3 regions of the Sporomusa sphaeroides DSM 2875 genome follow, and region 2 is predicted to be linked to each of the others. Evidence: riboswitches for the same ligand, from Rfam matches in the RefSeq annotation. Region 2 holds a riboswitch; each other region holds the start of a gene.
The links. Region 2 has a riboswitch for cobalamin ahead of SPSPH_RS03155 (HD-GYP domain-containing protein). Riboswitches for the same ligand answer to the same signal wherever they lie in the genome.

Region 1: it holds a riboswitch for cobalamin, as region 2 does, so the genes downstream of both, SPSPH_RS19585 (TonB-dependent receptor domain-containing protein) here and SPSPH_RS03155 (HD-GYP domain-containing protein) in region 2, are expected to answer to the same signal.
Region 3: it holds a riboswitch for cobalamin, as region 2 does, so the genes downstream of both, SPSPH_RS05255 (nicotinate-nucleotide--dimethylbenzimidazole phosphoribosyltransferase) here and SPSPH_RS03155 (HD-GYP domain-containing protein) in region 2, are expected to answer to the same signal.

Annotation. Positions count from the first base shown of each region.
Region 1 covers NZ_CP146991.1:4,251,125-4,254,406, forward strand. The annotation lists gene SPSPH_RS19585 (TonB-dependent receptor domain-containing protein) at 1-1,409, opposite strand, end outside; cobalamin riboswitch at 1,556-1,739, opposite strand; gene SPSPH_RS19590 (Arc family DNA-binding protein) at 2,205-2,387, shown strand; gene SPSPH_RS19595 (helix-turn-helix domain-containing protein) at 2,773-2,988, shown strand.
Region 2 covers NZ_CP146991.1:695,642-698,923, reverse strand. The annotation lists gene SPSPH_RS03165 (sirohydrochlorin cobaltochelatase) at 1-218, opposite strand, end outside; cobalamin riboswitch at 446-626, opposite strand; gene SPSPH_RS03160 (hypothetical protein) at 667-1,365, opposite strand; gene SPSPH_RS03155 (HD-GYP domain-containing protein) at 1,404-1,976, opposite strand; cobalamin riboswitch at 2,263-2,431, opposite strand; cobalamin riboswitch at 2,734-2,915, opposite strand.
Region 3 covers NZ_CP146991.1:1,210,191-1,213,472, forward strand. The annotation lists gene SPSPH_RS05250 (iron-containing alcohol dehydrogenase) at 21-1,154, opposite strand; cobalamin riboswitch at 1,487-1,683, shown strand; gene SPSPH_RS05255 (nicotinate-nucleotide--dimethylbenzimidazole phosphoribosyltransferase) at 1,834-2,868, shown strand; gene SPSPH_RS05260 (sensor histidine kinase) at 3,003-3,282, shown strand, end outside.

The DNA of each region.
Region 1 (3,282 bases), 1.4 Mb from region 2:
CTGTCGCTGTCATGAAACCGGTAGTCGTTTTCGATCTTCGTCATCCGGGCAGCGAGATCCAGATAGCGGCCGCTGTGACCGGTCCAGGAGGCATAGGCGCCCATGCTCGTGCCGGTCAGGTCTCCCCGGCCGGTAGCATAACCGGCATCGGCACTTGTCCGGCCAAACATTACGCCGTAGTACAGGGTCCCGTTATAGAAGTCGCCCTCCCGCTCCTTGTCAAGCCCGGCCTGCAGCCCGTCATAGCTTTGGCTGAAGCCGCGCCCGTACGCGCCGCGGCTGTTCAGTTTTCCCCGGAAGCTATGGGCCCAGACGCCTTCGCTTACCGGCCTGTCCGCCGCACCGGCAAGGGACGGCGCGCCTGTATTGCCGAGATGACGGGCATGCAGTTCATCCATACGGGTGAAGAGATTGCCCTCTTCGATGCGCCAGATATTGCGAAAAGCCAGTTGGGCGTCACTGGCCATCTTGCCGGATTCGGAGATGACACCGGTATTGTAGGACTTTACCCCCAGCAGGATCGCTTTGCCGGGCTGCAGGTTGTTCCAGTCAATAACCGGCACCAGTTCGTAAATCCGCAGCGGGCCGTCGATAAGTGATGCCTGCCCCAGCACATTAACCTGATTGTAAGCAGTGCTGCCGGCCGCGCTGAGGTCAACAACCATATAGTTGTACTTATAAGCAGGCGTGGTCATTTCTATTGGCCGCATGAAAACCCCGCCCGCGCCGCGTACTATGGTCTTATAATTGGGATCATAGGCAGACTGAACATAGATGGTGCCGCTGCCGGTCAGCTGTTTAACGGTAACACCGCCTATCTGGATGGTTCCGCCCGTGCTTTTGACATGGGTATTAATGCGCAAAACAACGTCACCGGACAGATTCAGTTTTTCCACAGTCAGGGCTATGGGCTTTATACTGGCCTCCTTAGCAGGCGTGGGTTCCTGATATCCCTGGCTGTTGCCCTTCCAGGCCAGGTCAAGCATACTGCCGCCCGCCAGCGTAAGCTCGGCGGCAGTTATATACGAGGCCCTGGCCGGCACATCCATCGGCCGCCATCTTTCGCCTGCCAGCAGCACAATCGTCGCATTGTACCTTTTAGGGTTAGTCGGAAGAGTCCCGGCGCCACCCATGGTGGCTGTCGATTCGTAGGTATTATAGCCGTCGACCTCTCCTGTTGCCGTCCACGTGCCGTCTGCCGGCGTTGTAAACGCAGCCGCCGTATGGATAAATGACGCAGCCAGATTCAGCGCCAGCAGCCATCCCAGGCTGAGTACCACGCATTTGGCGCCGCGCACGCCGCTGCTGTAGCGGACCGATTTCATCCGGCCGGTGTTTTTCGCCAGTTCGGACACCACCTGCCAGCAGGCGCGTGCCCGGTTCCAAATGATTTTGTAGATGTGGTTCAAAAGCGATCATTCCTTTATCCCGTTCTTTCCTCTCTGCATAGTAGACACTAAAAAAAAAAACACTCCCCTTTGGGAAGTGCTTATGCCAAATTGACGTTATTTTCCGAAAATACTGCATAATCGCCTCCCTGTCACGCGCAGGTACAACGGTGATTGCCGAACAGGCAGTTCTCCTGACTCCGGTTCATCGCTGTCCCGCGCCTTCCCAGAGCTTGACGCTCCAGTGGCCAATATGCAAGACTACTCCCCGTTACAGTGGCGGGACCGTGCCGGTATTTCACCGGACTTCCCTATTAAGCCCTTGCGGGCACCTGTCCCAAGATATTCTGTTGTTCTGTGGTTTAATCTATGAAGCATAGCTCAGGATTATTACTTTTTCCTATTCCCTCCTTCCCCTCGGCAACGGCAAAAGTTTTCCTACAAACTCTGCATAACTTCACCGCTGCAATGATTTGTCACATTTTCTCAACCCCTGCATTGAAGCCAGCTGCCAACTGTGAGCAATGCAGGGCGACACCAAATTCGTGTCTTTGAGACACGAATTTAGGCATACTTTACCCTTGGTTAGCGGCTTAATAAGGTTAAGTCCGTTATCTAAACTTCTCTTTTATATGCCCCCTTTCTGTAGAACAGACCTCAAGTAGGAAAATTGTTGACAAAACACTTTACTCCCAAATATAGGCACCCCCATTTTCCATTTAAATCATATCATGCCGTCATTTTGCCGTCAATATGCCTTTTCTATTTCTTTTAATATACATTTATTGTAATTACATTTCTATGGAGGGAATTACCGTGTCATCAAATACATCTAAGTTTACACTTCGTATCGATCAACATATACTTGAAAAGTTTCGCTATATTGCTGACAATAATTTCAGAACAGTTAATAAGGAACTAGAAATGATTATAAAAGCTCATATAGCCGCCTATGAGACCAAAAATGGGGCGATTAAGGTTGATTTAAACACAAAATAAATTCCTGCGGCTTTTTCCTTTTAAAGGTATTATCGGCTTATTTTTAACGGAACGTTCACGAGGAATTTAATCCACTGCCTTTAACATTGAAGCCAGCCACCAACTGCGCTATAATGGAGACAATCGTATGTGGAACACACCCCTGTTTTCCGTTCGATTGTCTCCATCAGCAGCAGTTGTTTTGTCGTGGTATCGAGCAACTAGTGTCCTTCAGACACATTCTCGGGCATGCTTTGCCCTTGTTTAGCATCTTACAGCTGTAAGCTTGCTGTTTCGAGTCGCTCTTTTACCTACCTCCTTTCAGTATATAAAAATCAAACAGGAACAATTTGTTCCTATTATATAGGAACATTTAGTTCCTGTCAATATTTTCAGGAGCGTTTTTATGAGTTTTTCGCATCGAATAAAAGAATTAAGACAAAAACATAACGTATCTCAACAAGAATTAGCCGATTTACTAGGAGTGTCCACTCGCGCCTGGAGATTTTACGAATCAGGCGAAAGGGAACCCAATATGGCCAGACTTATTTTACTCGCAGACTATTTCGATGTGTCTCTAGATTATCTGGTCGGTAGATTAGATAAAGCAGAGGATAACTGACGGAAATGTCAGAGACGGGATTATTATTCAAATTCAATGTATCTCTCAATTACTTAGTTGGACGGTCCAATAATCCGTGAAGGCTTGAATAGATAAATACTGAAGCAAGGTACTGTAATTTTTAAAAACCGTCTAAAGCCATTGGATGCTTTAGACGGTTTTTTTACGCAAGCAGAATGCCACATAATATATGTTCCCATAGACTTATTGCATTGACATAACGTGTTAAAACATTGACTACATGGTCCTTTTATCAATTATCATTAGTCTTTAGACTCTATCATCGTAACACAC
Region 2 (3,282 bases):
CGAACTTCGTACTCGGGAAATTCTGCTTTTATTTTGGTTTCAACAGCTTCAATGGTTGTCTTTAAGGTTTCAGGATACGTAGTACCAAAGCTTACAACTAAAATAGCCTTTTTGCCTGCCTGAGCCGGTGCAGCCGCTGCCAGTGACGGAACCAGACTTACGCAGCCAAATACAGCCAGCATGCACAGGGTGGTGATAATCGAATAGATGTTTTTCATTGGCCAAAAACAACTCCTTCATATTTTTTGAGTACCGGACACGCCTTCGTTACCAGGATGATGGGAGCAGCCTGTGATTAAAACAGCAAACCTCTCAACCGTAGCGGTGAGAGGTTTGAACAGTAGCCCGAACAGAAAGCTCCTGGTGTGTAAACCAGGAGCGAATTAGCCAGTTACGCCATAAAAGCGCCTACTATAATCCCCTCCCCATACCTCGTGGGTAACAAACGGCGATTGTCAGATAGGCAGTTCTCCTGACTCCGGATCATAGCCTGCTTAAACCTTCCCAGAAAATACATCCCAGTGGTATATCTTAAGCCTGCTCCCCGTTACAGTGGCGGGACCGCGCCGGCATTTAACCGGTCTTCCCTATTAAGCCTGTAAGGCACCTATCTCTAACATATGTAGTTTTCTTATGAAATTAGCATAACACTGCAGGAAGTGATTGTCAATCCATATTAAGCTGAATCGTATCTACTATATCACGATAAATCAGCTGAATATTGTAATCACCGATACCATAATGCGGATATTTCTCGTTTATTTCTTTTATTACAAACGGTTTATCTTTGTTTTCTTTAACCATTTTTGTTATGGCTAACCGAATATCACTATTAGCGGAAATATAGTTTGTGTACAAGTTAATTCCTGCGTTTAATTCTGCAAAAACCGGATACTTTTCTCTTGCTGGCCATCTTTGCAAGAGAACCTCCCGGTATATCTCGTAATATCCCGCAGGGTTAATTTGATAGGATATAAGTATTATGTCCTGCAAACTATCATATTGCCAAAAATCGTGCCGGATAATATGCAAATGCACTTCCCCCTGATAGTTGCTGGCATCCAGATAGGCGCACAAGGTTAAAATATTCATCTGACAAAACATATCGGCATCAAACCATAATATAATCTCCGAATACGAGTGACTTAATAATGCCTCTAGTTCTGTCACCGTCAATTCGTTATAGCGCTCATAATCAACCTGTAAGGTTTCTGCCCGTAATTGAAAGAATTCCTCACTAAAAATTGTCTCCGCGCATTTCCCGGTAATCATGGATTCATTAAACGCAATAATCTTCTGGCCTGAAATGCCTTTAGTCTCTAAATAGGATTTCAGTATTGAGCCGTTAGCAATATGTAAAATCATACTACACATCCCTCTTATATTATCTGATATCAACCGGTTTATGCGAAATTAGCAACCGCTTTTAGTGTTTCTACTTTCCTTATATAACTGACAAATTGCCGGCACAGCCACGGATCAAACCGTGTCCCGGCGCAGGTTTCCACTGCTTGCAACGCCTGGCGGCCGCTTAGATTATTCGTTCCTTGCCTGTTTGTCATCTCATCGAAAGCATCGCAGATAGAAAGCATTCTGCTTAAAAAGGGAATTTCGGCTTCTTTCAGGCCTTCCGGATATCCTGTTCCATCATACCGTTCATGGTGATAACGAACAATAGGACTTATTTCCTTCAGCCCCACACTATTAAGGATGACCCAGCCATATACCGTATGAAGTTTGTGCATATCCTGTTCGTCGTCTGATAATGGTTCAAGTTTATTAAATACATTGCCAGGCAGGCACAATCTGCCGATATCATGCATTAAGCCACAATAATATGCTATTTGTATTTTTTTATCGGAAAACCCCATACAATCCGCCCATTCCAGCATGTGCATACCAACACTTTGACAATGCCTCAATGTAGCGGGGTCATAGTTGTGAAAAAGTTCCATTAACTTTTCAATTCTCCTCATTGGTATCCTCCTTGTTTATAAACCGTCTTAGTCAGTCAAAACCGTTAAAGCGAAGGGCAGGACCCACGACAGTGATGGGAGCATTACGCTATTATCTCCCGCTGCAATATTGCGGCATCCCCTGGAAAGCTGCGAGCCATAACACAAAAGTCTCCCTGCTGAAAGGCAGGGAGACAGACAAAACAGTAGCTATACCGATAAAATTCCGGCGTATAACATACGCCGGGACAAAATAAGCACAAGCCAAACTGCTGCGCTAATCCCCTCCCCATCGCTCGTGGATAAAACGGTGATTATCATATAGGCAGTTCTCCTGGCTCTGGATCATCGCTGGCTCAGGCCTTCCCAAGAGTGACATTTTTTGAGTTTGCTCCCCATTACAGTGGCGGGACCGCGCCGGTATTGCACCGGCTTATCTATTAAGCCTCGCAGGCACCTATACTGTCATATTAAGTTTTCCCGGTGTATTCAACTGCTCTTGCCACGCTATTGGTTGTTGAATACAATTTTTATGTTAAAGTATAATTGTAAAAAATTAGGGCCAAATTGGCCCGCGCGCCAGCGGCGCAAAAGTTCGAAAGGAGCGTTTTGAGAAGAATGTCCTGAAGAAATATTAAAACTCCCAACCGTTGAAAAGCTGGGAGTAATAATCAGTAGACTAATAGAAAGCTCCTGGTTTATATACCAGGAGCGAATTAATCAGCTACGCCATAGAAGCGTCTACTGTAATCCCCTCCCCATACCTCGTGGGTGAAAAACGGTGATTGTCAGACAGGCAGTTCTCCTGACTCCGGATCATGGCTTGCTTAAACCTTCCCAGGAAATACATCCCAGTGGTATAACTTAAGCTTACTCCCCGTTACAGTGGCGGGACCGCGCCGGCTTCTAACCGGACTTCCCTATTAAGCCCCTAAGGGCACCTATCTCGAAATATTTAGTTTATCCTTGCTATGCATATGACTATACCATATCCGGAAATACCTGTCAATACCGCCCTGACAAACAGTCATTTAAGAATTCATTTATATTAAATCAACCAGGGGTACTCTTGACGGCAATCAACCACATAATCAAGATATACCGTATTGTCTTTAATCTTGTAAATAAAGAGGTAACGTTTGTCCACAAGCAGTTTCCTATAGACATTTGCGATCAATAAGTCATGCCCCATGTTCGGGAAACTTTTGCAAGAATTTTGCAGATTCAATTATACCTAGTCTTAGCTTATCCGCTGCCTGGGAACTAACTTGAGCGACAAAACGGACATGCTGCACAAGCATTTCCCCCGTTCGCTCCGAGAAAATGA
Region 3 (3,282 bases), 510 kb from region 2:
ACCTTTTATTATGGGAGGTTTTACAGGATTGACCGGTAAATGGCCTCCACATCCTGCTGTGAGCCTTGGCGGGGATTGGTTAGGCTGCAAACGTCCTTCAGGGCATTTTCCGCCAGCAAGGGGATATCTTCGGCTCTGAACCCCCGCAGTTCGTGTAGTTTTGCCGGTAATTCCAGCGCCTTATTGAGCTGCTGCACCAACTGGATGAAGCGTTTTGCAGCGGCTTCTGCCGGTAAGCCTGTGGTGTCAATCCCGGCGGCGCGGGCCAGATCAGCATACCTGGTTACGGCTGCCGGCAGGTTGAATTCCATGACGGCAGGCAATAAGATGGCATTGCATAAACCATGCGGCAGGTTATAGAACCCGCCAAGCTGGTGGGCAAGTGCATGGACATACCCTAAGCTGGCATTGTTAAAGGCAATACCTGCCAGATATTCGGCATAGACCATGGCTTCCCTGGAGGGTAAGTCATGGCCGCTTTGGTAGGCGGTCACTAAATTGGCGCTGATTAATTCCACGGCTTTAACGGCTTTGCAATCGGTTACCGGGGTAGCATTGGTGGAAACATAGGCTTCAATGGCATGCGTCAGGGCATCCATACCGGTTGCGGCCGTTAGACCGGGAGGCATGTCCAGCATAAGTTCGGCGTCACTGACAGCAATAATGGGGGTAACATGCCAATCATTGATAGTCATTTTTACATGCCGCTCTTCATCGGTAATGACACAAAAGCGGGTTAATTCACTGCCGGTACCGGCAGTGGTATTGATAGCAATAAGGGGGGCGGACCGCTTGGCGGATTTGTTGAGACCTTCATAGTGGGCAATTTCGCCGCCATTGGCAGCTAATAGCGCAATGGCTTTGGCGCAGTCATGAGGAGAACCGCCGCCAAAAGAAATCAAAAAGTCGCAGCCGTTATCCCGGAACAGTTTTAACCCGTAATTTACCTGAGCTACCGTAGGATTAGGTGAAACGTCTTTATAGATTATGTAAAAAATACCTTCGGCATCAAGTAATGCCAGCAGCTTGTCAATCAGCCCGGTTTCAACGAGTGTTTTGTCGCTGACAATCAGTGCTTTTCTAAACAGCATAGGTTTAATGTAACCGGCAATCCGTTCTGTGCAGCCTGTGCCCAAAATACTAATGGGTGTCATAAAATATTCATGGATTTTTTGCACGGCAACGGCCTCCCCTTGCTCTGTAATTTTCTAAAACGATACCATCATTTTGCTGTTTGTGCAAGCTTGTGAAGGACAGGCAGCGAAAGGACCGCAAAAAAATGACATACTATGACGAGGGATAACTATTTTGGCAGGCAAATGCCTGCGGCAGCGCTTTTGTTTGCCGGACAACCGGACAGGCCGGGACAGCGGGGGAAAATAGAACTATTTTGACTAAATGCTTTAACATCTTGCGAACCCTGCATATACTGACAGGAGAATGGTTTTGACTGTAGAAGTGTGCAAAAAAAGTAGATGGATAATTGCATATCTGCCACCATACAGGTGCCTCTTAGCAGTAAGAGGAGAATAGGGAAGCTCGGAAGGATGCACAATCCTTAAACGACGCGGTCGCGCCACTGTAATCGGGGAGGAACACCCAAACCAAGCCACCGGTAATCGGGAAGGCCAGGGGTTCTGATTATCCGTAAGCCAGGAGACCTGCCTGTTTTGGCTGTTATTTACCTCCGCGCCAGAGGTAGTACCGGAAGGACAGGATTTTATGAAAGTAAAACCCAGCCCTTTGGGGCTGGGTTTTTAATTTAAATGCTGGAGGTTATAAGGCGTGCATCAGCGGTTCTTCCGGATAAGTATAAAATGAGGGGGCGTAAGTATGGATTATCGGGCTAAAGTAGACAATTTAATCAATGGTGCGGCAAAGCCGCCGGATAGCCTGGGACTATTGGAGAAGCTGTTTAAAAAACTGTTGCTTGCATGGGGGACCATGCATCCGGAAATAAAACCATATCACTTGATTTTTGCTGCCGACAACGGCGTGGTGGAAGAGGGGGTAGTGGACTTTCCCAGTGAGATTACTTACCTGCAAGCGCAAAATATGGTGGATGGCCGGGCGGCGATCAGTTGTTTTTGCCAGGCCAATCATGTTCCGTATTCGGTAATTGATATCGGCATCAACAATACAAAAACAGCAGGCATATACCGGCGGGTGGCGCCGGGAACCAGGAATTTTATGAAAACAGAAGCCATGACTCAAGCCGAATTTGACGAGGCCTGGCGGGTTGGCGAGGAAATGGCGGGGTATGCTATTGATACTCAGGGTGCTAATTTAGTATCCTTTGGTGAAATGGGGATTGGCAATACCACTACGTCCTCAGCCGTACTGCATGCAATGACCGGGATACTCCCTGAGTTTGTTGTCGGTTATGGTGCCAGCGCTCCGACTACCGATATGTTAAAGCGAAAATGCGTGGTTGTGGCCAAAGGAGTTGAGCGTCACCGGGAAACCTTCTGCAGGATTGAAGATATCCTGCGGTGTGTGGGCGGTTTTGATATTGTCGCTATCTGTGCCGGGATGACAGAGTGCGCCAGGCGCAAGATTCCGTTTGTTATCGATGGCTTTATCACCGCGGTAGCCTTTGCCTGTGCTTCCCGGATAAATCGAGAAGTGGAAGCCTATGGCCTGCCTTCTCATATGTCCAAAGAGCCGGGCATGGGCTATGCCCTGCTGTTAGGCAATATTTTGGCCGATGATGTGCCAATTCGAGCCAACATGGCTTTAGGGGAGGGGACGGGAGCTGTTTTAATGGTCTCAATGCTCAGGACGATGGCGTATACCATGTATACTATGGCCAGGCTTGCCGATTTTGCGGTCAGCAACCCGGATTCGCAGCATTTGACGGCCATATGATATTATTTTTGGTGGAGCACTGTCAATTTATAGCAGGAATTGACAGTGCTAATAGCCAAAATATCCCCTTATCAGGAAAATTACAATGCTGATTTCTTTTATGCTATCTATAGTTTGGGTAGGGGGGATGTTTTGTGCATAACGGCAAACGGTTTAGCCTTGACGAGATTATTAATGTTCAGAGCCTGCAGGAGATACAAAATAAATTTTCGGAAGCCACCGGTATCGCTGCTGTTACTGTTGATGCAAACGGTGCACCTGTAACCAAACCCAGCAAATTTACTGATTTTTGCTGTTATGTTCGTTCCTTTCCCGACGGGTTTGAGCGGTGCAAGGCTTGTGATGACCGGGGCGGACGCAACGCTATGGAACAGCAGCGGCCGGTTGTGTATCATTGTCACAGCGGTTTAACCG